2 linked regions of the Tautonia rosea genome follow. The main gene of each other region encodes a partner of the protein of the gene in region 2 in a complex. Links are inferred from orthologs where the notes say so. Each region holds a gene or a part of one and is shown on either strand. Other genes may lie near its edges. The genes, in order: hoxE and nuoF.

What was found.
Region 1: the proteins of nuoF (region 2) and hoxE are in contact, whole or in part, in a cryo-EM structure (PDB 8BEW), measured with the Thermoanaerobacter kivui proteins. The link is inferred for Tautonia rosea from one-to-one orthologs. Residues at the interface, in WP_173402339.1 of Thermoanaerobacter kivui: Thr34, Gly35, Ala38, Tyr223, Pro233, Gly234, Ala235, Phe236, Arg239, Tyr266, Glu272, Arg309, Glu310, Gly311, Ala312, Ala314, Cys317, Ser326, Ile327, Glu328, Gly329, Lys330, Arg331, Gly332, Trp347, Ser390, Gly391, Lys392, Thr396, Val464; in WP_049685740.1 of Thermoanaerobacter kivui: Glu27, Arg28, Gly29, Ala30, Leu31, Ile32, Gln36, Lys63, Gly66, Val67, Phe70, Tyr71, Gln73, Phe74, Leu88, Gly89, Thr90, Ala91, His93, Val94, Lys95, Arg125, Val126, Cys128, Leu129, Gly130, Ala131, Cys132, Gly133, Thr144.

Annotation. Positions count from the first base shown.
Region 1 is NZ_JABBYO010000009.1:243,937-258,288, reverse strand. The notes cover bases 340-3,091. They hold hoxE (bidirectional hydrogenase complex protein HoxE), read right to left. Parts: upstream 2,105-3,091; coding sequence 1,574-2,104; downstream 340-1,573. Other genes in these bases: HG800_RS17550 (dihydroorotate dehydrogenase-like protein), read right to left, coding at 2,189-3,091; nuoF (NADH-quinone oxidoreductase subunit NuoF), read right to left, coding at 340-1,584. In the rest of the region: more of nuoF, read right to left, coding at 1-339; more of HG800_RS17550, read right to left, coding at 3,092-3,202; nifJ (pyruvate:ferredoxin (flavodoxin) oxidoreductase), read right to left, coding at 3,199-6,774; HG800_RS17540 (YbcC family protein), read right to left, coding at 7,175-9,613; HG800_RS17535 (proton-conducting transporter transmembrane domain-containing protein), read right to left, coding at 9,606-11,099; HG800_RS17530 (helix-turn-helix transcriptional regulator), read left to right, coding at 11,286-11,627; HG800_RS17525 (FAD-binding domain-containing protein), read left to right, coding at 11,734-12,981; HG800_RS17520 (NAD(P)/FAD-dependent oxidoreductase), read left to right, coding at 13,000-13,983; HG800_RS17515 (hypothetical protein), read left to right, coding at 13,993-14,352. UniProt on the Escherichia coli protein: NDH-1 shuttles electrons from NADH, via FMN and iron-sulfur (Fe-S) centers, to quinones in the respiratory chain. The immediate electron acceptor for the enzyme in this species is believed to be ubiquinone.
Region 2 is NZ_JABBYO010000019.1:70,030-84,558, forward strand. The notes cover bases 5,531-8,459. They hold nuoF (NADH-quinone oxidoreductase subunit NuoF), read right to left. Parts: upstream 7,734-8,459; coding sequence 6,327-7,733; downstream 5,531-6,326. Other genes in these bases: HG800_RS24020 (molybdopterin-dependent oxidoreductase), read right to left, coding at 5,531-6,255; HG800_RS24030 (NADH-quinone oxidoreductase subunit NuoE family protein), read right to left, coding at 7,814-8,347; nuoD (NADH dehydrogenase (quinone) subunit D), read right to left, coding at 8,413-8,459. Also shown: nuoL (NADH-quinone oxidoreductase subunit L), read right to left, coding at 1-1,313; NADH-quinone oxidoreductase subunit NuoK, read right to left, coding at 1,306-1,767; HG800_RS24005 (NADH-quinone oxidoreductase subunit J family protein), read right to left, coding at 1,826-2,695; HG800_RS24010 (NuoI/complex I 23 kDa subunit family protein), read right to left, coding at 2,699-3,325; NADH-quinone oxidoreductase subunit NuoH, read right to left, coding at 3,370-4,434; more of HG800_RS24020, read right to left, coding at 4,504-5,530; more of nuoD, read right to left, coding at 8,460-9,642; HG800_RS24040 (NADH-quinone oxidoreductase subunit C), read right to left, coding at 9,765-10,292; HG800_RS24045 (NADH-quinone oxidoreductase subunit B), read right to left, coding at 10,349-10,990; HG800_RS24050 (NADH-quinone oxidoreductase subunit A), read right to left, coding at 11,059-11,406; HG800_RS24055 (hypothetical protein), read right to left, coding at 11,725-12,444; proB (glutamate 5-kinase), read right to left, coding at 12,609-13,766; HG800_RS24065 (amidophosphoribosyltransferase), read left to right, coding at 14,020-14,529. UniProt on the Escherichia coli protein: NDH-1 shuttles electrons from NADH, via FMN and iron-sulfur (Fe-S) centers, to quinones in the respiratory chain. The immediate electron acceptor for the enzyme in this species is believed to be ubiquinone.

The sequences.
Region 1 (14,352 bases), on a different replicon or contig from region 2:
GAATCGCAGGGTACTCAGGACCGGATTCGGAGCCGATTGTCCCAAACCGCAGAGGCTCGCGTGCTGCACCAGATCACAGAGTTCTTCCAGCAAGACGAGATCGTCGTTCGTCGCGTCTCCGCATTCAATCCGATCAAGCAAGCGATACATTTGAACGGTGCCGGCGCGACACGGAACGCACTTGCCGCACGACTCATCCATGCAAAACTTCATGAAATACCGTGCGACGCCCACCATATCGTCATCCTGATCCATGACGACCATACCGCCGGAACCCATGATTGATCCCAGTGCCTTGAGCGATTCGTAATCCACCGGAGTGTCGAGCAATTCCGCAGGGATGCAACCTCCGGACGGCCCACCCGTCTGAACAGCCTTGACGGTGGAACCCTCGGGAGGTCCCCCCCCGATTTGGTCGACGATGTCACGGAGGGGAACTCCCATGGGAACTTCGACAATCCCCGCGCGGCGGATCTTCCCGGCCAGGGCGAACACCTTTGTTCCTTTACTATGCTCGGTTCCGATTTGAGTGAACCAATCCGCTCCTTCACGAAGAATGACCGGGATATTGGCATAGGTCTCGACGTTATTGATCAGGGTCGGATGCCCCCAAAGTCCTGACTCGGCAGGATAAGGGGGCCGAGGTCTTGGCGTGCCGCGTAATCCCTCGATCGAGTGGATGAGCGCCGTCTCCTCGCCACAGACGAAGGCACCGGCCCCAATGCGGAGATCGACCCGGAAGTTAAAGGTCGAGTCGAAGATCGCACTCCCAAGCAAACCCAGTCGCTTGGACTGCCTTATGGCCGTATCAAGCCGTGAGATTGCGATGGGATATTCTCCCCGAACATAAATATAACCCTGATCGGCCCCAATCGCATGGGCGGCGATGGCCATTCCTTCCAGGACTCGGTGGGGGTCGCTCTCTAGAATGCTCCGGTCCATGAACGCGCCCGGATCACCTTCATCGGCGTTGCAGACCACGTATTTTTGGCCGGGAGGCATCTTGGCCACGGTGGCCCATTTCAAGCCGGTCGGGTAGCCGGCACCGCCTCGGCCTCGCAGACCGCTTCGCGTGACTAGCTCCACAACCTCGGCGGGATTCAGATCATGGAGTGCTCGATGAAGCGAGCGATAGGCTCCCAGCGCGATGGACGACTCGATGCGCTCCGGTTCGACGAGGCCACAGTGCTCGAGAACGACCGAGCGTTGACGGGAGAAAAAAGGACCATTCGAATCAATCGGTTGGAGCCCCTCCGTCGTTGCCTGTTTGTTGTCGATGACGTCGACCAGGACAGACGCTTGGCCCGCAGTGACCTTGCCATAAAGCGAAGGTTCCGGGGACGAAACGGTCTCCAAAACGTCCATCGCAACAAGGGGTCCCTCGCAGCAGAGTCGCATGCATCCGACCTCTCGCAGTCGCACGCGAGGGGTCAGCCCCCGATCCGCAAGGGCGCGTTCAAGTGCCGAGACCACCGGTCGAGAGCCCGAGGAGAGGCAACCTGCGGCCGTGCACACGCGAACCTCGATTTCTGCTCGGTCGCGCTGCTCTGCTTCGGCCAGGGCAATGAGATCCTCAAGATCCATGATCGAGCCATCCCTTCACGCGATCTACGATTTCCTCAGGGGTGATTTGGCCGACGACCTTGCCATCGAACACCACGATCGGGGCCAGTCCGCAGGCTCCCAGGCATCGGGCCGTTTCGAGCGAGATGCGGCCATCGGCGGTGGTTGTGCCCGGAGGCGTCCCCGTCAGTTGTTCGACCACGCCAAGCAAGGTATCAGCTCCCTTGACATAGCAGGCGGTTCCGGTGCAAACCGTGCAGGTATGTTCTCCTTTGGGATGAAAGGTAAAGAGATGGTAGAACGTGGCGACTCCATAAACGCGACTGGGAGGTAGTCGCAAGCCGCGGGCGACGTAACGGAGCAAATCCGGCTCCAGATAGCCGAACAATTCCTGAGCCGTGTGCAAGACTTCGATCAAGGCATCAGGTCGGTAGCGTTGCCGTTTCATCGCGGCATCAAGATACCGGAATCGATCATCGCCACTTGGGTGAGTGCCGGGGCTTGTGGGTCGGGGACGACCTTTTGTGACGGGATTGCCCATGGTGACGCGCTCCCAGGCGTTGAGTCTTCGGGACGAGGCGACTCAGGCTCCGTCCCGCAGCCGATCCGCTGGGCCAAGAACGGCTCAGCGCGTCGATTCGGAACTTGTGAAATCAACAAGCGTTCGGATGTAGTTTGCTCGTTCGAAGGCTTCCGGGTCAGGAGCATTGACCTGGCTGACGCTTCCCTTCATTTGTGCGACCGAAGTGTACTCGTGCTCTTCCAGCCAGGAGCGAACGCCGTCAACGAGCACGCGCAGATGGTCGATTCCTCTCGTGTAGAGTACGGATGCGACCATCGTCACATCAGCGCCGGCGAGCAAGAGTTTCAAGACGTCCTCCGGCGTATGCACCCCGGTCGTCGCGGCTAGAGAGGCCTTCACACGACCGGAGAGAATCGCGATCCATCGCATCGGCAAACGGACCTCATCACTGGTGCTCAGTACCAGTCGAGACACAACGCGGAGCGTTTCCAGATCAATATCCGGCTGGTAGAACCGATTGAACAGCACAAGCCCATCGGCCCCGGCATCGACCAGTCTGGTCGCCATGTGAGGCAAGGCGCTGAAGAAGGGTCCAAGCTTGATCGCGAGCGGAATAGAAACCGCCTTCCGGACCTCGGCCACCAGTTCGAGGTAGCGAGCCTCGGCGGCCTGGGCATCGAAGCCGGGGTCGGTGACGAGATGATAAATGTTTAATTCGAGCGCATCGGCCCCAGCGTCCTGAATCAGGTGAGCATAGCGTGTCCAACCGCCCGCAGAGGTACCGTTGAGGCTTCCAATGATGGGAATGGACAGGGACCGCTTGGCCTGCTCGACCAGCCGAAGGTAGGCTTCCGGGCCAGTGTTGTAGTCGTCCATCTCGGGGAAGAAGCTGAGCGCTTCGGGGAATTTCTCCGAGGTGAACTCGTAAAACTCATGCACGGCCATTTGATCATGCACAATCTGTTCTTCGAACAGCGAAGGCAAGACGATGGCCGACGCTCCGGCGTTTTCCATCCGTTTCAGGTTGGCCGGATCAAAGCCAAGTGAACAGGCCGATACCACGACCGGATGGGACAGCTCCAATCCAAGATACGAGGTTCGCAGGTCGACGCTCATGACACCACCCCTTTCACGCGATCCGGCACGGAGCGCTCGACCCCCGCCATCTGTTCGTAGAAATGCCAGCGCTCGTCGATGTCTCGCTGGGCCAGTTTCATCAACTCCGCGGCTCGGGTCGGATTGGTCCGTGCGAGCATGGCGTAGCGGGCTTCCTTCATGGCGAACTCCCGGAAGGGGAGCGTCGGCTTTCGGCTGTCAAGGTGGAACGGGGTCGCTCCTTCACCCGCCTGTCTCGGGTCGTGTCGGAAGAGGGGCCAGTAGCCGCTGGCGGTCGCTTCCTTCTGATGCGACATCGAGGTCGACATCTGAATGCCGTGCGCAATGCAGTGGCTGTAGGCCAGAATCAAAGACACGCCGGGGTACGATTCGGCCTCATGGAATGCCTTGAGCGTTTGCAAGGGGTTGGCCCCGATGGCCACCTGGGCGACATACACATTGCCGTAGTCCACGGCAATCATGCCGAGGTCCTTCTTGGCGATCCCTTTACCCTGGGCTGCGAACTTTGCAACAGCGGCGCGGGGGGTTGATTTCGATGCCTGTCCACCCGTGTTGGAATAAACCTCCGTATCGAGAACCAGGATGTTCACATCGCGACCAGAAGCCATCACATGGTCGAGCCCACCGAAGCCGATGTCGTAGGCCCAGCCGTCGCCTCCCACAATCCAGATGCTCCGGCGAACGAGCACCTCCGCGACATTGCGAAGCGAGGCCGCCTCAAGCGATTCAAGTGATTCAAGTCGTTGCAGCAGGGTCGAGACGCGCGAGCGTTGCTCGTGGATCGCATCTTCAGTCCGTTGATCGGCATCGAGAATCGCATGAACGAGTTCGTCTCCGATCGATCCGGCCATCCCTTTCAGCAGCGTCCTGGCGTATTCTTCGAGTTGATCCACGGCGAGGCGGAATCCCAGGCCGAACTCGGCATTGTCTTCGAACAGGGAGTTCGCCCAGGCGGGACCTCGGCCGTCGGCGTTCGTCGACCAGGGGGTCGTTGGCAGGTTCCCCCCATAGATCGAGGAGCAGCCGGTGGCGTTGGCGATCAGAGCACGATCACCGAACAGTTGGCTCATGAGCCGAAGGTACGGCGTCTCGCCGCATCCGGCACAGGCTCCCGAGAACTCGAAGAGCGGAAGCAAAACCTGCGATCCCTTGACCGTCTCGGATTTGACGGTTGCCCGGTCAGGTTCGGGCAGGCGTTCGAAGACATCGAGCCGGGCACGTTCCTGGAGGAGGACCTCGTCAGTCTTCTCCTCCATGTTAATCGCCTTATGCTTGGACACTTCCTTGCTGACGGCCGGGCAGACATCGACACAAACTCCGCATCCTGTACAGTCATCAGGATACACCTGAATCGTCATATGCTGGCCCGGAAACTCCTTTCCTTTCCAGGGACGATTGGGCAAGACCTCCGCGTCGCCGTTCAAGGACGCCGGATCGAAGACCTTCATCCGAATGGTCGCGTGCGGGCAGACGTAGGAACACAGGCCGCACTGAATGCAAAGCTCCGGATCCCAGATCGGAATTTCCTGGGCAATGCTTCGCTTCTCGAAGCGGGCGGTATCGGTCGGGAACGTACCGTCGACCGGCAGCGCGCTGACGGGAAGAAGGTCTCCCTTGCCGGCCATCATCAGGGCCGTGACCCGTTCCACGAAACTGGGTACCGTACCCGAAACCGCCGGCAATCGTCGTCGATTCCCCGCAACCGTTGTCGGGACTTCTACCCTGTGCAGGGCCACAAGAGAACCATCGACTGCCGCATTGTTCCGCTCCAGGACGACCTGGCCGCGCTTGCCATAAGTCTTCTTGATCGCGTCCTTGATATGGGCGATGGCCTCGTCGCGGGGTAAGATGTCGGCCAGCGCAAAAAAGCATGTCTGCATCACGGTATTGATGCGCTGGCCCAGCCCGGCATCGTCGGCAACGCGAAACGCATCAACCACGTAAAATCGAATCTTTTTCTCAAGAATCGTTTCCTGAATCTCGACCGGCAGTTTTTCCCAGACCTCCTCCGGGCTGTGCGGGCAGTTGAGCAGGAAGGTCGCTCCGGGCTCGGCCAGTTCCAGCACGTCCATGCGGTCGAGGAAATTGTACTGGTGACACGCAATAAAGTTCGCCCGGGTGATTAAATACGGCGAGTTGATCGGTCGAGGACCGAATCGCAGGTGAGAAACGGTAATCGCCCCTGACTTTTTCGAGTCGTAAACAAAGTAGCCCTGAGCATGAAGCGGTGTGTTCTCGCCAATAATCTTGACCGAGTTCTTGTTCGCGCCGACGGTCCCGTCGCTGCCGAGTCCGTAAAAGACGGCTCGGGTCACATCGTCCGGTTCGGTCGAAAACTCGGGGTCGTATTTCAGGCTCAGGTGGGTCACGTCATCGACGATGCCGATGGTGAATCGACGTTTCGTTTGCTCGGCGTTCAGTTCATCAAAGATCGCCTTGACCATGCTCGGCGTGAATTCTTTCGACGACAGTCCGTAGCGGCCCCCAATCACCTTCGGCATTGCGCCGTTGATGCCATCAGACTCGATCAACGCCGTGAGAACGTCCTGATACAAGGGTTCTCCAATGGCCCCGGGCTCCTTGGTCCGATCGAGCACGGCGATTGCTTGCGTACTGGCCGGAAGTGCCTGAGCAAACGCAGCGACCGAGAAGGGGCGGAACAGATGCACTTCGAGCATCCCAACCTTCTCACCGCGAGCGATCAGGGCCTCGACCGTCTCGGCCACCGTGGCGGCCCCCGATCCCATCACGATGATCACGCGATCTGCATCGGGAGCGCCCGAGTATTCAAACAATCGGTACGGTCGCCCTGTCAGTGCGGCGAATCGGTCCATAGCTCGCTGGACGATCCCCGGCATCTCCGCATAAAAAGGATTACACGCTTCTCGGGCCTGGAAGAACACGTCGGGGTTCTGAGCCGATCCGCGCAGCACCGGCCGATCGGGCGAGAGGGCCCGATCGCGGTGCGCCTGGATCAGCTTCGGGTCGATCAGCGATCGGACGTCGTCGGGCGAGAGCTGTTCGATCTTGTTGACTTCGTGCGAGGTCCGAAACCCATCAAAGAAGTGCAACACGGGAATACGGCCTTCCAGCGTGGCCATCTGGCCGATCATGGCCAGGTCTTGCGCTTGCTGGACCGAGCTGGAAGCCAGCATGGCCCAGCCGGTCGATCGGCAAGCCATCACGTCGCTGTGATCGCCGAAGATCGACAGGGCGTGCGTGGCCAGCGATCGGGCCGCAATGTGGAAGACGGTCGGCGTCAGCTCGCCGGCAATCTTGAACATGTTGGGGATCATCAGCAGCAAGCCCTGCGAGGCCGTGAAGGTCGTCGTCAGGGCTCCGGCTTGCAAGGCGCCGTGAACGGCACCGGCGGCGCCGGCCTCGCTCTGCATTTCGATGACGTCGGGCACCACGCCGAAGATATTTTCCTGGCCTGCTGCTGACCAGGCATCGGCCAGCTCTCCCATGGGAGAGGCGGGCGTGATGGGATAAATCGCGACCACCTCATTCGTGAGATGAGCGACGTAGGCAGCAGCCTCATTCCCGTCGACCGTCACCGATCTTCTGTCCACGTTCGGACCTCCTCCGTGCGAGCGGCAAGAAATCGGTGTTGCCTCAATCCTTGCGGGGGCGACGGTGCCACCGGCGGCCCCACCGTCGATGGTGAGGGGAACGGTTTCACATGGCAACAAAAAAGCCCCGATCGGGCGCAAAAGAGCGCTCGTCGGGGCTATCTTAGCCGATTTCAGGCCGCCTCTCGCAAGCGGCTTCGATACAAATCGTAGTCTAACTGCTCCTCTGGATGGAGGCAAGCGAAGCCTCCGATTCCAGGTCGAAACTCCGCTCCGTTCTTCAAGTCGAGCTGGCTGCCCCCTTTGGGCAGTACGAGACGGCGTGGTGCAGCTCCTTTCCCCGACCCTCGGTTCGCCCGATCCTCTGGCGGCCAAGGCCAGCAGGACCGGGCGCGTCCGCTCAAACCGAGGCGAGCATTGCCTTCTTCTTGCGATCGCCGATTTGCATTTCCGGATCGTGGACCGTTTCCCAGACTCCCTCGGGGAGTCGTTGCGCGATCTCCGAGCCGGCAGGATCGAGGGCGAACAGACGCACCCAGCCGTTTTCGACCAACGATCGCACGGTCGGTTGCTGGTCAAGCACCGTGTCGATCCGATCCTTCGGAGCCTCGACCACAACCTGAAGCCGCAGCGGTTCGTGGAACCAGTGGCCGTTCCGGTCGTGGACCGATTGAATCGCCAGGCCGGTGCGAAGGTCGCCGCCGTTGCCCAGAACCACCCCGAGCGATCCGACCCGGTTGTGCAAGGTCTTCGTCCCGCAGCCGAAGACGTTGTTGTCGACCGTCGAGGCGAAGTATTGCAGGTTGATCCACGAGGCCACAACCATCGGTGCGGAAAGGATCAGGGTGAGAATCGATCCATCCTCGTCGAGATCCGAGTCATAATCGTGCAGGAAGGTCCTGCCTTCGAGATTTACACCCCGGGTTCGGGTCCGTCGCGCGGCGATGAAGGCGGCGTTGCGGGCCAGGCCCCACTCGGGACGGACCTCCGACCAGTCCCGCGCCCGTCGCCGAAGCCATCGAGCCAGCAGGCCAGGAGGCCGTTCCGGCATGCCGAGCGCCCCGGCCCGTTCGGCCCGGGTAAGGGTTCCAGCCTGGTCGAGCCAGCCGCGAAGTTGGTCCAGATCCCCCTGGTGCGAGGACGGCACACGATCGAGGTCGAGCAACGTGACCTCATCGACCGACGTGTCGTGCACACCCGGCAGGAAGTGGGTGTCACTTGGCAATTCCCAGCCGAGGCCCGCCAGCGCCTTCCGAACGGCCGGATCATTCAGCAACGCCGCGGCCACCCGGGCGTTGATCGCCCCGCCGTGACCCCCACATGCGCCGCAGTCCAGTCCGGCGGCGTGTGGGTTATTGCTGCTATGGCTCTCGTGGCCGCACAAGAGAATGAGTCGGGCGAACCGATCGCGTAGGCCCATGTTCTTGAGAATGCCCGCCGCCAACTCGACCCGCGCCGGAGGGGCGATGCCAACCCCCTCGGTGTCGGCATCGAGTCCGAACGGGGCCTTCCCTTCGGTCGAGTGCTTCGGCGATCGCATGGCCATCGCGTCGACGGCCAGGCCGAGGCTATAGGCAGGCCCCAGAATCTCCACGAATTCGAAGGCGGAGGCCGGCGCCCCAATCAGGTGCTTGGCGGTTCCGTTGACCACCGCGGACTTCGGCGCCGTGTCGCTGGCAACCGTCACGGCCGGCTTCAGCAAGACCGGGCACCGGGCACTTGCGCCCGATCCGTCCCCCTTCCAGGCCAGCGGGACGCCGAAGAATCCGGCAAAGCCTTTCGTCTCGATCGCCTCAGATTGCGCCTCCAGGTGTCTTCGCAAGACCTCCGATCGCACGTCGATGCAGAAGACCGCCTGCACTGACGGTCGATCGCTGACGGCTTGCTCGCTCGGAGCGTGGAAGCGCGCGAACAATCGCCGAGCGTAGCCGTTCTCCAGGGCATCCTGGAAGACGGCCCGGATCGATTCGTCCTCGGGATTGAGGGTGCGATCGACGGATCGTGGCGATTCGGCCGATTCGGATGCTCCCAGAATCGACGCGACCGCCCAGTCGGCGCTACAGCGAATGGCGAGCAACTCTGCCACGGTCGCCGGGTATTCGTCTCCCCGTTCCCAACTCTCGCGACGGAAGAAGCCGGCCCAGCCGAAGACCCCGCCGAGCAATCGAGCGAGATACGCGTCTCGCGATTCCTCTGCGATGCCCAGCCGATCCAGCACGGTTGCAATCGCCGCCGTGGCATCTTCCGGAAGCGAGGCGATCTGTGCTCTCCACCCCTTCAGGCCGAGCACTTCCAGGCTTCGGTCGTAGCGGGCGGCCTCGCGCCACGAGGCAAAGAGCCCAAGCGGGTTGCCCGGCAATCGCCAGTACGTCCCCCCTCCCGAGGCATGCACCGCACACCAACGGGTGATCTGCCGAACGACGGCATCGTCCCAGGTGGTTCCTCGCTCTCGGTCAAGCCGTTCGGTGAAGGTCTGGACCGAGCTGGCGGGTCGGGTGGGAATCGGATCGTTCCCGCGCAGGATCGCCGTGAGGGAATCGGCCGCATGCCCCGATCGGCGAGCGGCCGACTCCAGGTCGCCCCGGTTGAAGGCCCCAGACGCGAATCGCTCTCGGTAAGCGGAAAGCTCGGGCAGGACGCGAGCACCGAGGGCATCACGCACCGATCGGGCGGCGTCGTCGATCGGCCGCTCAATGAACCCGAGGAAGGGGTTCACCGCCACGTAATTTTCCAGATCCCAGAGCGGAGGAATGCGTCGGCAGACCCGATCGACGATGCCTCGAACCGAGGCAATCTGTTGGCCGTCAATCTCTTCCGTCGTGATCAAGGTCTCAGGCACCTTCAACCCCCCTCCGCGATCGAGCGAGGCGGCTCCAGACCCGGTCAACCAGACCGTCGGCAATCGCCCCGAAATAGAAACCGTTCAAGGCATGGACGTAAAACGCTCGGCCGATCGATCGGTTGACGAGCACCGGCATGAGGCTCTGCGAGACGATCAAGGCCACCATCGCCGCTACCGGAAGCGCGGCCGAGACCCAGGCGATCGGCCCCGTCGGCAGCACCAACGGCCCCAGCACCGGAGCCAGGAAGAGACCGGCCAGGTGGTACAACTCGAACGAGAGCAGGGCCACCGCAATCGTTCCTCCGATCGCTCCCACCACTCGCCCCGGCGTGACGCCGGGATTCCTCAGCAGTGCGACCCAAAGTTGACCGATCGCCAGCGCGACGATCGCCGCCAGGGCCAGTTCCCCGGGAGAGTGCATCGGATCGAAGGTCGTCACCGCATTCGCCAGCATCAAGGCCGGAATCGCCGCGAGCGTTCCCAGCGTGGCCAGGATCAGGACCCGACCCGGAGAGGAGGAGCCCATCGGGCGCATTGGTCCGGGAAGTTCGCCCGATCGCAAAAAGCTCCACGCCTTGTACAACCCGTGCCCGAGAATGTGAAGCCAGGCCGCCGGAAACGCCGCCAAGCCGCACTGCACCATCATGAAGCCCATCTGAGCCACCGTGGACCAGGCCAGCGTTCGCTTGATCTTCACCTGCGACCACATCGCCAAGAGCCCCAGCACGACGGTCAGAGTCCCCACCCCGGTTAGCATTACCAGGGCCGCCGGCGCCTGAACGATCACCGGGGCAAACCGCAAGAGCAGGGCCCCCCCCGCGTTGATGATCCCTGCGTGCATCAAAGCCGAGACAGGCGTGGGGGCCTCCATCGTCTCGGGCAGCCAGCTATGAAACGGAAACTGGGCGGATTTGGTCAGGGCCGCGACCGCCACCAGAATCGCCACCACCCCGACCGCCAGATCGTTCCCGCCGCTCGACGCCCGTTCCAGGAAGGTCGACAGCTCCAGAGTGCCCCAGACCAGGCCGATCACCCCCATCGCCCCAATCAGAGCCACGTCGCCGAGCCGGCTAATGAGGAATTTCTTGCGGGCCGGTCGAAGCGCCTCGGCTCGCCCTCGCTCGTGGGTCAACAAGGCGTGCAGTCCCAGGCTCGTGCACGTCCAGGCTCCCACCAGCACGACCAGATGATCTGCCAGCATCAAGAGATATGCCGCCACAACCGTCGCCGCCAGACGAATCAGGAATGCCCGACGCCCCGGATCACCGTCCAGGTATCGCTGCGAGAACCGAAAGGTAATCGCCCCGACCGACGCCACGAGCAAGCTCAACGAGGCGCTGAGGCGGTCAATCACCAGCCCAGCCCCTCGCATCGGAATCGGCGAGACCCCCTGGGCCACCACCAGAGCCGCTGAAAGGGCTGTCAGTCCCCCAATCGCCCCGAGGAGCACAAATTCCCATCGCTCGGACCTGCGGTCGATCACATCGGACCCCCTTCTCCTGAAGAAAAAGAACCTCGAAGCCACGCGCCGAGGAAACGCCTCATCGGCAAAGGCCCTTGCGACGGGTTACACTGGGGCAACCCTTCGGACGGGGTCCGACGTACGCTCTTTGAAACGCGACACTGATTTCGCGTATTATCTATCGCATATTCCATCGGGAGTCAAGCGATGGGAGATGAGCCAATTTCGAAAACCACCGGAGGGAGCGACTGGACATTCCTCAGTAACCATGCCCACGTCTTGCTTTGCATCGCGCGAGAGCCGGAAAGTCTTTTACGCGAGGTGGCCGAACGGGTCGGCATTACCGAGCGAGCGGTGCAGCGGATCGTGGCCGATCTGGAGCAGGGGGGGTATCTCTCTCGGGTGCGGGAAGGGCGTCGCAATCGGTACGAGGTCCACGCCGAACTGCCGTTGCGCCATCCGGTCGAGGCCCATCGCGAGGTCCGCGTGCTTCTGGATCTCATCCTTGGCCCTGGGGGCCGAACGGAGTCGCCAACCTCCGACCGCTGATCGTTGGGCATCCTCCGTCGGCTGGACGCTTTTCGACAGGGTGCCTAGGGTATCGGGAGACATCTCCCGCCCGGGACCCGATGCCGCTGTTGTTGAGAAATCGTCGATGGCCGACGCCTCTGCTTCGTCCCCCTGGACCCCGACCCGCGCCGAGGGCCTCCGCCGCCTCAACGCCTTTCTGCCCCGCGCCGGCAGGGCGTATGCCGATTCCCGCAATTTCGACGAAGGCCCGGGCAAGCATTCTCACGTTTCCACCCTCTCCCCGTACCTCCGTCATCGCCTCGTTCGGGAAGAGGAAGTCATCGGCGAGGTGCTGGAGCGGTATTCTCTCGCTCAGGCCGAGAAATTCGTCCAGGAGGTCTGCTGGCGGACCTACTGGAAAGGTTGGCTCGAACTCCGGCCGGGAGTCTGGCGATCCTACCGGTCCGACGTCGTTGACCTTCTCGCGGAGCTGGAGCGCGACCGCCGCCTCCGCGATCGCTGGGAGGCCGCCATCTCCGGCCGATCCGGCATCGAATGCCTCGATCACTGGGCCGACGAATTGATCTCGACCGGCTATCTGCACAACCATGCCCGCATGTGGTTCGCGAGCCTCTGGATCTTCACCCTGCGTCTTCCCTGGGCCCTTGGGGCCGACTTCTTCCTCCGCCACCTCCTCGACGGCGACCCGGCCTCGAACACCCTCTCCTGGCGATGGGTGGCCGGGCTTCAGACGCAGGGGAAAACCTATCTGGCCAGCGCCGGGAATATTGCCCGCTTCACGTCCGGTCGGTTCCGTCCCACCGAGCGATTTACGACGACCGCCGAGCCGATCCCCGGCCCTCCTCCCCCTCGCCCCCGACCGTTGCCTCCGGCCGATCGCCCCGGCCAGGGCCCGGTCGGTCTGCTCGTGACCGAGGACGACCTCGATCCCACCACCCTCGGCCTCGACCCCGATCAGGTCGTGGCCCTTGCCGGAATCGTCAACCTCGACGACCGCTCGCCGATGCCCGTCGGCCCCTTGCCGCGTGCCTTTACCCACGGAGCGATGGACGACGCCCTCGATCGCGCCGCTCGGGTCTTCGACGCCCCGACCGATCGCCTCGACCCGATCGGCGACTGGCTCGAACCGGTCCTCAACTGGGCGAAGCGGCACGGCATCGACCGGATCGTCACCGCCGAGTCTCCCCAGGGGCCCGCCCGAGAGCGGGTCGATGCACTCCGCGAGCCGCTTCGAGAGGCTGGCATCACGCTCGCCGTGCTCCGCAAGGAGTGGGATGACGCCTTCTGGCCCTTTGCCACCGCCGGCTTCTTCCGCTTCAAGTCCGAGATTCCAGAGGTCCTCGACCGCCTCGGATTGATGACGCTCCGTTGATCCGAGAGAAATCGACTCATGCCCAAGCGTTTCGGGATCATCGGGGCTGGGATTGCCGGGCTGACCGCCGCCCGTCGGTTGCGTGAGTGCGGGCACTCCGTCGTCGTTCTCGACAAAGGGCGGCGCCCCGGAGGCCGCGCCTCGACCCGGTCGATGGACGGGCTCTCCTTTGATCACGGCCCCCCCTGGTTTTCGATCACCGACCCCACCTTCCAGACGTTTCTGGAAGCTTCGGGCGCATCGTCCTGCCTTGATGTCTGGCAAGGCCGCTTCGCTCGCTTCGAATCGGGCCTTTTGATCCCGGAGCTTCCCGAATCTCCCCGGTTCGTCGGCGTCCCCGGCATGGGGACGATCGGCCAGAGGCTGGCCGAAGGGATCGACGTCCGGATGAGCGTTCATGTCGATCGAATCGAACAATCGGCGGACTCCTGGACGATCATCGCTCGTGACGGCTCCTCATTCGGGACGTTCGACGCAGTCATCGTGACGGCTCCCCCCGCGCAGGCCGCCGCCTTGCTTCGCGAGCATTCGTCACTGGCAGCGACCCTCGAATCGATTCCGATGGCTGTCTGCTTCGCCTGGATGACCACCCCCGAGGACGGAACCGTCTTGCCGTTCGACGGCATCCGATGCGATCATCCCGTCCTGCGGTGGGCGTCAAACGAGCAGAGCAAGCCGGGCCGACCGGAGTCGCCCGCCCTGGTTCTCCAGGCGAATCACGCCTGGTCCGAGGCCCACCGCGATCGCGATCCCTCGGAGGTCGCCCGGTTTCTGCGAGCCGCCGCCGAGGAGACCTTTGCGATCCTCCTCGGCCCGCCTCGCGTCGAGTCGCTCCACCGATGGCTCTTTGCCCAGCCGGTTGACCCCCTGGGAACACCTTGCCTGATCGACCCCGAAGCCCACCTGGCCGCCTGTGGCGATTGGGCCTTGCTCGGGTCGATCGAGGGGGCCTTTCAGAGCGGATTCGCCTGTGCTCAGGCGTTGATCGAATCCTTCCCGTGACGAATGTCGATGCTCCACGATCCTCGCCAGCGACAGGCCGGGTTCAACACCTCAACCCGCAGTCAGTGGGACACCTTCGCCGATCACCGTCGCCAGGTCTCGACCCTGCTCACCTCGGCTCCGGGAGGACGGCTCTGTATCCTCGGTGCGGGAAATACCAACGACCTCGACCTACCGACCCTTCTGGAAGGCTACCGCGAGGTCCATCTCGTCGACCTCGACCCGACGGCCCTCGGCGAAGGGGTCGCCCGACAAGGGGTGGCCGACCATCCGGGAATCCACCTCCACGGCGGGCTTGACCTGACCGCGATGGTCGAGACGATTGCCTCCTGGTCCCCCCGCGCCGAGGTCCGCCCGGCCGACCTCGAC
Region 2 (14,529 bases):
GCACTCAGTGCGGCCAGGATCTCATCCTTGCTCCAGAACCCGGCAAGCGGGAACAGACCACAAAGGGCCAGCGCTCCGATCGCAAAGGTCCAGCAGGTGTAAGGGAGTCGATGGCGAAGCCCACTAAACTGTCTCATGTCGATCACACCGCCCATCGCGTGCATGACCGAACCGGATCCGAGGAAGAGCAAGGCCTTGAAGAACGCGTGCGTGAAGAGGTGGAATACCGCTGCAATCACGGCAAACTGAGCGATATGGCCCACTGCGGCTCCTAAACCCATGAACATAAAGCCGAGCTGACTCACCGTCGAGTAGGCCAGAACACGCTTCAAATCCGTTTGGGTCAGAGCGATCAAGGCGGCGAGAAGTGCAGTTGCACAACCGATGATCGATACGACCACCTGGAGACCGGGTTCCGCGGCAAGCAACAGACTTGATCGAGCCAGCAGATAAACACCTGCCGTGACCATTGTTGCCGCATGGATGAGGGCCGAAACAGGGGTCGGACCTTCCATCGCGTCGGGGAGCCAGACATAAAGCGGAATCTGAGCGCTCTTGGCCGTGGCCGCCCAGAACAGTAGGAGCACAACCCAGAACAGCGCCGACTGTCCAAGAAAGAGCGGAGTGGAGGCAAGCAGATTCCGGGTTTCCAGACTCAGGATGTTCGAATAGCTGAGGTCATGGTTCGGCGCGTAGGTCCAGAGAAGAAACAGGGCGATTGCGAATCCAAGGTCGCCAATCCGGTTGACGAGAAAGGCTTTCTTGGCCGCCTCAGCGGCTTCGGGTTTTGCATACCAGAAACCAATCAGCAAATAACTGCACACCCCAACACCTTCCCAAAAGGCGTATGTGAGCAGAAAATTGCTTGAGAGAACGAGCCCCGTCATCGAAAAGACGAAGAGGCCGAACACGAAAAAGAACCGAGGATAACCCGGATCTCCTGCCATGTAACCTGCGGCAAAGATGGCGACAAGTGACGCAACGAATGTCACCATCCCGAGCATCATGGTCGTAAGACCATCCACTCGGAACTCGATCGGAACCATCAAGGAAGCGTCTCGGAGATTGACCTTAGAGGCTTGGTCTGAATCGATCGACTGATCAATGTTGATCCAGGTGTAGACCTGGGTGACTTCAGACCCATCGGTTCCCAGAAGGATCGTGAGACTGAGCAGGAACGAAAGGGCGATTCCAGCGATGACTGGCAGGTGGTTCCAGCCCTGCAGTCGCCGGCCGCCGACGAAGGCGATGAGCCCGCCCAGAAGGGGCAATAGCGGGATCAGCCAGACGTTGCGGATCAGCGACTCAACCACGACGTTGCTCCCAAGGCTGGCGAGGGTGCGGCGGTTCCACGCCGGACGGTGTCAGGTTCGGATAACTTTCTGGACCAGGCAGGGGGACGTAAGGCTCGGCCTTGTCCGTCTCCAACGATTCGGGCAAGCCGGACTCTCGGAGGCCTTGCCAAAGCGAGATATCGAGTGAGCGATTTCGGTTGAAGAGAACCAAAATCAGGGCGAGGGCCAAGGCGGCTTCACTGGCGGCAACGGTAAGCATCACAATCGTGAAGACCTGCCCTGTCCAGTTCCCGTGGAATCGGCTGAACGCGACAAGGGTCAAGGCGGTGCCCTGGAGCATCATTTCGGCTGAGAGAAACATGACAATCAGGTTTCTTCGGGAAAGAAACCCGAGCATGCCCAGCGACATCAGCACGGCGCCGATGATCAGGTAGTTCGAGAGCTGATCAAAAGAAAATGCGTAGTCCGGCATGGATCAATGGGCCTCACTCGGTTTCTCTCGCTCCGTGAAAATCGAACCAGCTCACGCGTTAGGCAGTTCCGGCAGGGGCTGTCGGGGCATCGGGGGTTGGGTTACCGGAGCGATCGGGGCGAACCGGGGTTCGTGGTGTTGCGATCGCAACGGCACCAATCAGTGCGATGAAGAGAAGCAGGCCAATCACCTCTACGGTCAACAAATGATCAGAGAAAAGCGTGCCGCCTAGCCCAGCCACGTGGGGGGGGCGCTGGCCGAACTCAACGGGCTCGGGAAGTCGGGCAGTTTCCCGAACTGCGGTGGAAGCTACCAGCGCCACGGGATGAGTAGACGGATCCTGCGCGATCAGCTCATTGACCGAAACTAGGGGTGAGGGCGTCTCGGGAGTCACACCGGATCCTGTGGCGATGATTGAAGCGATTAACGCTCCAAGGAGCAAGAGACTTGTGAAGGAGGACGCCAACGGACGACGAGCACTTCGATCGTAAATTGCTTGACCGTGGGATTGAGCAAGCATCAAGACGAACAAGAACGTCACGATGATTGCCCCGGCATAGACAATGACCGTTCCTGCTGCCAGAAACTGTGCTCCCGCGAGCAAAAAAAGCCCCGAACTTGCAAGCACCACGGTTGCAAACCAGAGTGCCGAATAGACGGGGTCGCGAGCGGTGATCATCAAGACTGCGCCGATGAATGAGAGCAGGCTGAACGCATAGAAAAACAAGGTCGGAAGGAGTGGACCCGGTGGAGTCAGGAGCGGCATGATGAGGAGGAGGGCGATCCCAGCCAGGAGCGCTCCCACAGAGGTGATCCGTGTTGTTCTCGAACCGCCGTGACGGTGAGGCAACAGGAGCCACAAGCCAGCCCAGCCGAGTACGACGATCGCCAGGATCCAGCCAAAGTCCCGAGTGTCGAGCAGCGTCACGGATCAGCTCCTGGGGGGGATGCCAGCGGAGGAGGAAGGTCGAGGGCCAGGACCCTCGGGTTCGAGCGGCGAGGTGGGCAAGGCAAGGGTGGCCGGTGGATTACCCGATTGCATCGGCTCAGCGTCCTTGGTCATATCAAAGACTGAGAGAAGCTTGGTCTTGTCGTAGATCATCTCTTCACGGCTGAGGCCGGTCAGGTCGTACAACCCAGTCAGTTCGATGGCATCGACAGGACAGGCTTCCTCGCACATACCGCAATAGATACAACGGAGCTCATCGATCACGAAACTCTCGGGGTATTTCTCACGGTCTTCCCACTCGGGAGGGGCTGTGGCTCCGACAATATCGATACAATGGGCGGGGCAAGCGGTAGCGCAGAGCATGCAGGCAACACACTTAACGCGCCCTTGCTCATCCTTGTTTAAGCGGTGGACGCCACGATAATTCGCCGAGGGAACGTGCTGTTCCTCAGGGTACTGGACGGTAATGGCCTTGCCACCAACCGCCGCGCCGAGGATGTGACGGCCAGTCACAACAAGTCCGCCGAGAATCTGAGGAAGATAGGTTTTCTCAAACAGTGTGAGCTTCGGGGGCTCAAGACGCTTGAGGTTCGGGTCGTCCAGTTTCACGAGAGTCCTCCGGGAGTGAATGAATTCGGGAGTGTCCGCTGCGCTCAGCCGATACCCCGGAAGAGTTGAAGCAAGATCATGGTGACGATGAGATTGAGCAAGGCCAAGGGAATCAGTGCCTTCCAGGCAAGGTTCATAAGTTGATCGTATCGGAATCGCGGCAAGGTCCAGCGAATCCACATGATGAAGACGACCATGAGGAAGACCTTGAAGAAGAGGACGCCGACCTTGATGACCGCCGAAATCCAACCGTTCGAGCCCAGGTCAAAGAACAGGGGATCCCAACCTCCTAGAAAAAGGATGGACATCAGGAAGCTGACGGTGATCACATGCAGGTATTCGCCAAGAAAGAACATGCCGAATTTCATCGCCGAATATTCGGTGTGAAAACCACCAACAAGTTCCTGCTCGGCCTCGGCAAGGTCGAAAGGTAGGCGATTCGTCTCGGCAAAGGCACTAATCAGGAAGATGAGGCAGCCAAGAGGTTGGACCAAAATGCCCCAGGCAGGGATGAATCCCAAGCCATTCTGCTCTTGCCAGGCCATGATCTCGCCCAGGTCGAGAGAGCGAGCCATCATGATCATCCCGAGCACGGAAAGACCAAGCGGGATTTCATAACTGATAATTTGAGCACTGTTCCGCAAACCGCCGAGGAAGGAGTACTTGTTGTTCGAGGCCCAGCCCCCGAGGATCACGGCGTAGACTGCAAGACTACCGATCGCAAAGACATAGAGAATCCCGATGTCAACGTTTGGAGCAATCTGAAATTCGATCGCGTGCCCACTCACCGTGGGAGCATCAGTTCCGACCGGGCCAAATGGCACGACTGCGAACCCGATCGTGGCGGCAACGATGGCGATCGCCGGAGCGAGGATATAGAGCGGTCGATTCACGTACCCGGGGATCACATCCTCTTTCAGCAACATCTTCGCGCCATCCGCGAGCGGCTGAAGCAGACCGAACGGACCAGCCCGGTTCGGGCCGACGCGGTCTTGTGCCCAGGCTGCGATCTTGCGTTCAAGCATAATCATGTACGCCACGGCACCCTGGAAAATGCCAACAATCAGAACGATCTTCACCAGGATGACAAGAAACTGCCAGGTCGCCATAGCCCGATTCTTCCTTCGATTGGCATCACGGATGGAAAGTCAATGCATCGCGTCACGTGTGACGGTCGATCATCGAGCCAGGGTGACCTTACCTCGAGGAGCATGCCAGGGGTCAACATAAAACGCCATGCCTGGAATGGGAGTCTCCTCCTCATCGAGAAGGAGCCCGAATTCAGGGAACTGACCTTCGAGCCGGTTCACGGCCTCGAAACCGGGGACCTTGCTGGCCAATTCAGCCAGAACGTCGCCGGAGGAGACCGGACCACCGCCAGGACGTTCCATCAAAATCGCCAGGAGATCAAGATCAGGCAAGCTGCCGTCACGAGGCGGTAGTGACGCAGACGCATATTGCAAGCGACCTGATGAGTTGACATAGCAGCCAGCTTTTTCGGCAAAGGTCGCCGACGAAAGAATCACATCCGCAAGGCCTGCAAGATCAGTCGGCCATACGTCTTGAACCACCAGGAACTTGGCCGCCTCCCTCAAGGCGATCATTTCCGGGCCTTCGTACACCGGGTCATGACCGCCTCCGGTGATGAACAGTGCGTCGAGCGGTTGAGTGCCCAACTCGACGCGGAACTGTTGAAACGTCTTCACCGAACCCTGGAAATGGGTCAGGATGCGTTCCACACCGTTCCGATTCGGGCACTTTTCGGCATGAATGGTGAAGGGACGAGGAACCACAAAGGAGGTGTCTCCCGTACGCCCGGCTCGCTGATCGGGAGTGAATACCACATTCTCTCCCACAACCGAGTAAGGTCCGAGCACCAGTTGAGCCGATGGATTCAGACCCTTGACGTAAGAGCAAAGGAGATAGGATTCCTCGACGGTTAAGAAGGGGGAAACCACGGCGGCGATCCGGCCCCCTTGAGTCGCAATCTCCTTCAATCGCGTTCGAGCTGTATCGAGTGCGCGGTCCACCGGCGCTTCCTGCAAACTTGCCCCCTCGCGGACAAACATTCCCGGCAGGAGATTGGGATCGTTGGCCGACTTATAACTGTACCGACCCTCGTCACAGATCCAGTAATCGTTGACCTTCGGGTTAAATCTCGCCCTCAAGCGCCAGATTTTCCCGCGGTTCTCCTCAGCGGTGATGTTACAACCGGTAGAGCAACGAGTGCAGACCGATTTATGTTGGTCATTGAACCAGAACCGCTGCCTGTGGAGGAAATCCTTGTCGAGCAGGGCTCCGACCGGGCAAAGGTCGACCACGTTCCCGGCGAGCGGATTGTCAAGCGGGCGATCGGGGAAGGTGGTGATCTCCGCGTGATTGCCGCGACGCTCAACCTGGAGCTCGTTGGTCCCGGTGATCTCTCGGGTGAACCGGACACAACGGGTGCACATAATGCACCGGTCCATGTTCAGCTGAATCTGATCCGAAACGTCCTTGCGAGGATTGATGGTCCGCTCTTCCACAAACCGGTGGACCGACTGACCATGCTTGAAACTGTAATCTTGCAACCCGCACTGCCCTGCCTGGTCACAGACGGGGCAGTCAAGCGGGTGGTTGATCAGGAGATATTCCATGATCATCGACTGATGCGCCTGTACTTCAGGGCTATCGGTGACGATCACGGTCCCATCTTTCGCCGGCGTCTGGCAACCGGGGACCATTTTGGGGATCATCTTGATCTCCCCGGTCTTCGGATCCTTCGCGCCGACCTGGATCTCACACATCCGACAATTGGCCACGACGGAGAGGGCGGGATGCCAACAGTAGTACGGGATCTCGATCCCGAACCGCTGTGCCGCCTGAATGGCGTTCAGCCGCTCGCCCTCGGGCAGCGTGTACTCCGTACCGTTGATGATGATGGTGGCCATCGAAGGTCCTGGGCGTCTGGGAACCGTGCAGAGCGTGAGCGGTCAAATCAGGGAAGAATCGGAGTCGGCGATCAAGCCCCGGGCGACAAACGAGGACTATTCGCAGGGGCTTCCACCAAGGCCAGCGGCACAGGAGAACCAGAGCCAAGCCGAGAAGGCAACGCACCCTGGTAAATCGCCTCCTGAAGCGAAGTCGGTCTCGCATCAGGATGTTGATGCGTACGGATGTACGCTTCAAGTTCGGGCCGGAACTTGGCAAGGGCATTCTTGATCGGCCAGGCAGCTCCATCGGCGAGACCACAGATGGTCGTGCCAGGAGTCAGACCCATGTTGTTTGCCAGTTGACCCATCACCTCGAGATCTTCGAGGCGACCACCACCGGCCTTGATGCGCTTCATGGTCTTGTAGAACCATGTCGTTCCCTCACGGCACGGTGTGCATTGCCCACAGCTTTCGTGAGCAAAGAAACGACAGGTATTGTAGAGCACGTCCATAATGGGCGTATGGTCATCAACGACGGTCACTGCGGCAGTGCCGAGGCCGAGGCAGCCGGTTTTCCGGATCTCCTCAAAATCGAGCGGAACATCCAGTTCGTCCGCACTCAACAGCCCCATGCTGATGCCCCCAGGGACTGCAGCCTTGGCCTTTCGACCTTTCCAGACCCCTCCGCCGTGTTCCTCGATCAGCTGGCGAGTCGTCACGCCGAGGGGAAGTTCCACGCAGACCTGCTTGTTGACATGGCCGGAAATCGTATACAGCTTCGGCCCGTAGCTTTTTGGAGTGCCGATTGACTTGAACCAATCAACCCCTCGCTCGACAATATGAGGAACGCAGCAGAGGGTTTCGATGTTGTTCACCACGGTCGGCTTGCGAAACGCGCCCTCAACCGCCGGAAACGGGGGCTTGATCCGAGGCCATCCCCGCTTTCCTTCAAGACTTTCGATCAAGCCCGTTTCTTCACCGCAGATGTACGCTCCAGCGCCTCGGTGAACGTAAATCTCCAGATCAAAGCCCGATCCGAAGATGTTCTTGCCGAGATAACCAGCCTTCTTCGCCTCCGCGATTGCCTTCTCCATGATTCGAGTGGCGGTGATGTATTCGAAGCGATTGTAGAGGTAAGCGGTGCTCGCCTTGGTGGCAAAGCAGGAGATGATGATCCCCTCGATCATCTGGTGTGGGTCACGCTCCAACAAGTACCGGTTGTTGAACGTCGCCGGCTCGCTCTCATCGCCATTGACGCACATGAACGTCTGCTGGCGGTCTTTGGGGAGAAACGTCCATTTCAGACCAGTTGGGAACCCTGCGCCGCCTCGTCCCCGCAACTCGGAATCCTTGACGAGTTGCACCACCTCATCCGGGGACATGGAGGTCAAGGCCTTGCGAGCGGCCTTGTAACCGCCGCGAGACTCATAGACCTCGAGCGATTGACTGTTCTCAATCTCGAAGTTTCGCGTCAAGACGGGTTCGAAGGATGCCACGGTCGTCACGCTCCCAGATCGTTCGTTTATGGGCGGCCAGTTGAGTGTCGCGAAAGGTCTTTCTGGAACCGACGAGTCGATCAACCCTCGGGTGCAGGAGCACGGGAAGGGTCCCGCACATCCTGAATCATCTCGGCAACCTTCGCTTCGTCGAGTGGTCCGTAAATGCGTCCGTCATCGCACAGTGCGGCCGGGGCATGATCGCAAATCCCAAGGCACTCGGCAAACTCAACAGTCAAGGCCCCGTCCGGGGTCGTTTGCCCAGGACCCTCGACACCCGCCGCCTGACAGGCGACCCCAAGCAATTCGTCTCCCCCCCGGAGCATGCATGAGATGGACCGGCAAAGCCAGAGGCGTTTTTCGCCGATCGGTGCCTGGGGGAAAAAGCCGTAGAAGCTCATCGTGTCATGAACATCTGCCGGTTGAAGATCGAGAATCTCGGCGATCTCTTCCATCGCCCGATAAGGGACACATCGGAGATGCTCGTGGACGATATGCAACGCGGGGAGCGTGACCGCCCGCTTATCGGGATACCGAGGGATGTAGGCGCGGATTTTCTCCCGGATCGACTCGTTGAGCAACGGTGCGGTGCTGGGACTCTCGGCAGCGGGCATCGGCGACTTGGTCCTTCTTCAACGAGGGCGAAGGGCGGAGCGTTGAGTACGATTCCGAAGATTCCTCAGCGATCCAGTTCCGCGGCGATGATACTCAGACTTCCCAGGACCGCGACGACGTCGGCGATCAAGTGATCTTTAATCAGATGCGGGAAGACGGCAAAGTGAATGAACGACGGCGGGCGGGTTCGGGTCCGCCAGGCCACCTGAGAACCATCGGCGACGAGATAGTACCCAAGTTCGCCGTTGGGACTCTCAACAGCGGCATACACTTCATCGCGAGGGCTGTCCGGCCCTCGGTTGGGCATGATCAGCTCAAAATGCTGGATCAACCCTTCCATGCTGTTGTAAGCGGTTCCTTTATCGGGCAAAGGAAACTTCTCAGAAATCGGCACATTGGCCGGCCCGCTGGGCAAGTTTTTCACTGCCTGACGAATGATCTCAAGGCTCTGAACCATTTCTTCCATGCGGACCTGGAAGCGAGCGTAGCAATCCCCTTCCGTGGCGTAAGGCACCTGGAACGTGAAGTCCGGGTAGGCAAGATACGGCTCGTCCTTACGAAGGTCGTACGTTACCCCGCTTGCCCGGGCGATCGGCCCGCTGCACGAGAGGTTAATCGCCATCTCCTTGGTCAAAACGCCTACGCCTCGCATCCGATCAAGAAAGATTCGGTTGCGGAAGAGAAGTTTTTCCATGTCCTTGAGCACCTTGGGAGTCTGTTGCAAGACTCGCTCAATGCGCTGAAGAACCTTGTCGTCGAAGTCATAAAGGACACCACCAACGCGCGTGTAACCCGGATGGAATCGATAGCCCGACATCTGCTCGTAGACGTCGTAAATCATCTCGCGAAGGTTGAACGCGAACAGAAACGCCGTGAAAGCACCGAGGTCGAGGGCAGCAGCCCCGGTGCAAAGCAGGTGGTCGCTGATCCGGGAAAGTTCGCCGATGATCACGCGGATGTACTTGCAACGCGGCGTCAGTTCAATATCAAGCAGTTTCTCGACCGCGTGATGCCAGGCCACCTCGTTCATCGGTGGGCTGATGTAGTTCTTGCGGTCGGCAACGGTCACATACTGATTGAACGTCAGATGCTCGCCGAGTTTCTCGAAGCCCGAGTGTAAATAGCCAATGTGAGGCGTCGCCTTGACAATCCGCTCGCCATCGAGCTCAAGCACGAGACGCAGTGTCGTATGAGTGGCCGGGTGTTGTGGGCCGAAGTTGAGCGTCCAGTGATATTCGTGCTCGCCCGTCCCGACGTTCATGTCGAGGTCGTCTTCGAGCAAATTAACCGGCATTGCTGGACCTCGCGGCTAGGGTAGGAAGCTGGACGGTGCCGGGATCGAAACGCCCGGAAAAGGAATGATTCGGAAACGCGAATCGCTTCGAACGATGTCACAGGTTGCCGTTCTGGCGAAGCTCAGGACTGATCTCGGGTGATCTTCGGGAAGTTGTGTCGCTCACCCCGACCGCGAAGCGGATAATCTTTCCGCAACGGGTAGGAGGTAAACTCATCGGGCATCAGGATGCGACGAAGGTCGGGATGACCATCGAATCGGATCCCGTACATGTCGAAGACTTCACGCTCCATCCAATTCGCCCCTCCCCAGAGCGGCATGACCGAAGGGAGCGTGGGATCCGGGTCATCGACACCTACCTTGATGATGATGCGATCCGAGGTTTCCTGCTTCAGCAAGACGTAGTGAACCTCGAACCGGGAACCCTCCTGGCGATCGGGGTACCCGAGATAGTCGATCCCTCCCAGTTCGGAAAGGAACGTGTAACCGGCGTTGTCCTTCAGGAACGAAAGCACCTCGAAGAGGGCCGAGCGATCGACGAGCACCCGGAGATTGTCTCGAAAGGTCGACGAGCGGATCAAGGACCCGCCGAATCGCTCGGTCAACTGGTCGACAATCGGATGCGAGGTCATCGAGGTCGCTTCGCTCATGAACGGCTCCGAAGATTCAACTCATGGTGCTCAGTGTCGGTCGAGCAAGCGGAAGGTTAGCGGGTTTCGTCAATCCCAAGCAAGGCATCGCCACCGGGAGATCTGTAGCCGAAACGTCCCTCATCGCCTCGCTCGGGAGCGGTGGCAAGGCCAGCAGGAAGATTTCGCTTCTCAGCAAGCATCTTTTCTCGTTCAGCCAGTTCTGGAAGGCCGGTGCCAAAGACCGAACCGCCCGCCTGAATCTTGGCCTGCATGTCCATCAAGGCCCTCAGAATTTGCTCTGGCCGAGGTGGGCAACCAGGGATGTAGACATCGATCGGGATAAAGCGGTCGACCCCTTGCACGACTGCATAGGTGTCGAAAATCCCTCCCGTGCTGGCGCAGGCCCCCATGCTGATCGACCACTTTGGCTCGGGCATCTGCAGCCAGATACGCTGCAAGACCGGAAGCATCTTCATGGCCACCCGGCCGGCAACGATGAGCAGGTCGCACTGACGAGGACTGAACCGCATGACCTCAGCGCCGAAGCGAGAGATATCAAAACGGCTGGCACCGACGGCCATCAATTCGATTCCGCAGCAGGCGGTGGCAAACGGCATGGGCCAGAGGCTGTATTTCCTCGCAGCGCTGACGACCGAGTCGACAGTCGTCATAATGACATTTTCAGGGACCTCAATTCCGCCCTTGGTGGCCGGCATGGCCGCGGCAGGACGATTCGTCAGAACCGGGCGGGATGAAGCCGGAACGGAGCCGCCGTTATTCTGGGTCATCGCCATTCGTAAACCCCCTTCTTCCAGGTGTAGGCGAATCCGGCGACCAGAATTCCGAGGAACGCCAGTACGCCGAAGAAGGCCATTGTCCTTAATTCCAGCGGCACGCCGTACGACGCCCCGAGGGCGGTCGAGGTTTCGTCACGGTGCCACTGGCCAACAGCCCAGGGGTAGAGGAGAAGCAGTTCCACGTCGAAGATGAGGAACTCGATCGCCACGAGATAGTATCGAATATCGAACCGTTGCCGAGCATCGCCAATCGGGTCCATCCCCGACTCGTAGGGCATCTGCTTGACCCGGTTTGAGGGGGTCTTGCGGCGACCGGGGCTCAACAAATAGCTCATGGAGAGCATTCCTACGGCCACGGAAATCCCAACGAGGATCAGCAGAAAGATCGGTGTGAATTCCAGGCCCACTCGTCCACTCCCAGTCGCTTCGGGTGTCTGTTGAGTCGAGGTGACTGCGGCCCGATTGTGAACAGTTTCACAAGAGGTTCGAAAAAAAAGCTCGGTCAAGCCATCTCTCGGATGCTGATCCGAGCGACGCGACCGAACAATTCGACAAGCCGAGGTCAGAAACGTTCGGAGAATCTCCGCAACGTTCCTCAACGCTCGGCATGATTGTAAGGTTCGAGATGCGCCCGTCAAGACGCCAGCGGCCGCTCAGTTTGAGTCGGGGCGAACGATTCCCACCGAGACTGCCTGACGGTTGATGACTCTCGACCACTGGGCGAGGTCTTCGTAGGAGCGAACGGTCCGTGGTAAGCCTTCCGCAGTGCCACCATCGGTCTGGCCGGGAATTCGGGACTGGGCCGCGTCTCGGTCGGTTCGAGGAGCCCTTGAGTCTCGACGAGCGGAGGGGGACATGCCGAGGCTGATCCGACGGCTGAGGTCCTCAAACTGCTTTCGGAGTTCTGCCTTCCGCTCGGGATCGGTTTCCCGCATGGCCTGGAAATACAGTTCCTGCCGAGCCTCTTGCATCCGGGCGAACTGTTCGTCGGCTTCGGCATTGGGTCGATAGACCCGACCGAATTCCGCGTCGTAACGGCGGTAAACGTCGTTCGAGGGTGAGAGGAGATCGAAGTCTGCACTTCGGAACCGTGACGGAGGGGGAGCCGAGTACGTTGGGTTGGTAAACGAGGCGTCCCAGGGAACCCCAATTCCAGGCACACTCCCCATTCCGGGAGGAGTCACCACTCGGGTCCTGCCGGGTCCAAATTGGGTGGCCATGGGAATGGTCGAGGAGCGGAAAGACGCTCGGTACGGATCGAAGGGATCGCCGTTGAATTGTGCCTGGACCGAGGGAGCAATGACGAACACCGCCACCAGCAAGACTCCTCCTGCGGAAAACGTTCCTGTGCACGCTCGATGGGGGCCTCGCATGGCGATGATCCTCGGATTGAATGCCAGCATTAGGGAGTTGAGTGGGTGACGTCGCTCCGTCGCAGACCCTCAACGTGTGATCCGTCTTCGCGCACACCAAGAATTTTAGCATTGAGGGTCCAGGGGTGTCAGCGAATTCCCGAGATTGTTGCCGTGAGATGTGGTTATCCGAGCACAACCAGATTATCCCGATGGATAACTTCATCGTAATCCACACGTCCTCGGAGTTCTTGAATCTGATCGGTACGTAGGCCCTGGATCCCTTGGGTTTCTTCGAGGGAATAATTGCAGAGTCCTCGGGCAAATTCGTGCCCCTGAAGGTCCCGGATTCCGACCACATCTCCTTTCCGAAATTGTCCTTCGAGACCGACGATCCCAATCGCCAGGAGACTACTCCGACCTGATTCGAGGGCCAGCCGAGCGCCGTCATCGACAATGAGGAAGCCCCTCGGACGGGCGGTTAGACCAATCCATCGGCGTCGGGCCTGCTGGGTCGCTCCAGAAGCAGGGATAAGGGTGCCGATCGGGCGACCATAGAGCACTTGATGGATCGCGTCAGAACGCAAACCGGAGGTGATGATCACCGATCCACCGGCTCGGGCCACCAGCCGGGCGGCTTCCAGCTTGCTCCTCATTCCTCCAGAACCGAGAAGGCTTCGTCCGGGTCCCACATGTTCCTGAATGGCTTGATCAAGATCATGAATCACTCGGATCGGCTCGTTCCCACTCCCCGAGGTCACAGTTGCGGCCTGAGAAGGGTCGCACCGCAGAAGCCCATCCACCACGCTCAAAATGACAAGCAAGGGCGCAGAGAGCAGATTGGTCACCAGGGCGGCGAGATAATCGTTATCTCCGAACCGGATCTCATCGACGCTGACCGTGTCGTTCTCATTGATGATCGGGATCGATCCGTATTCGAAGAGGGTGAGCAGGGTATTTCGGACATTCAGGTAACGAGCGCGGTCGTCGAAGTCCGAACGAGTCAAGAGGAGTTGCGCTGCGCTGAAGCCATGCTTTCGGAAAGCCTCGTCATACGCCCGAATCAAGTGCGCCTGCCCTGAGGCTGCAGCCGCCTGAAGGTGGCGAAGGTCGGTCGGCCGTCTTGCGAGCCCGAGGCGACCGATTCCGGCTCCAACGGCTCCCGAACTGACGAGGGCTACACGTTTTCCAGACTGGACGACCTCGGCAATCTGATCCGAGAGATTGGCAATGCGACGTTCATCCAGCGTCCCATTGGGCGCCGCGAGCACACTGGTCCCGACCTTGAGGACCCAGATTGGTGACGAGTGTGCGAGGTCTTCCCGGACCAGGTCCCGCTCCATCCTCATCTCTCCGTCTGGAGCAAGCCGAAGCAAGAAGACGATCCGGCACGATTCGCCGAGTCCAGGCGTCTCCCGCAATTGAGTCTCTCCAGGTGCCCGATTATAATGAAGTTTGCTTCAAGGCCCAGGGCACTCGAAGTCGATGCAATCGTTCTCTTCGATGAGAAGGCAACTGGTTGCTCGCCGGATCTCTCGAACGGCCTATCGCAGGGCTCTCCCCCCCCACCGTAAGACCGGTAGGACCTTCGCGACCATGGGTGAACTTCATCACGAATGCGGCGTGGCTGCCATTGCCCATCTCGACCACGAACACGGCCCACCAGTCGCGCAAACTCCTCGATCACCGGAACACACGGCTCGCCTGATTCCTCGGATGCTGCTCGACATGCAGAATCGGGGACAGCTTGCCGCCGGGATGACCAGTTATCATCCTCGTCGCGACGCGATTCTGGAGACATACAAACAACTCGGCACGGTCGCCGAAGCATTTCGACTCAACCATCGCGCCAAGTTTGAATCAATCATGCGAGGCATGGACGGACCTGCGGCCATTGGCCATGTCCGTTATGCCACTTGCGGCGGAGATCAGCGGAGTCTGGCGCAGCCCTTCGAGCGGGCTCACGGGCGCAAGTCCAAATGGTTTGCCGTGGCCTTCAATGGTCAGCTCACGAATTTCAAGGAATTGAAGGAGGAGCTGCTCGCTCAGGGAGACTATCACCTGAAGCGAGACACGGATACCGAAATCTTGATGCATTCGATCAGC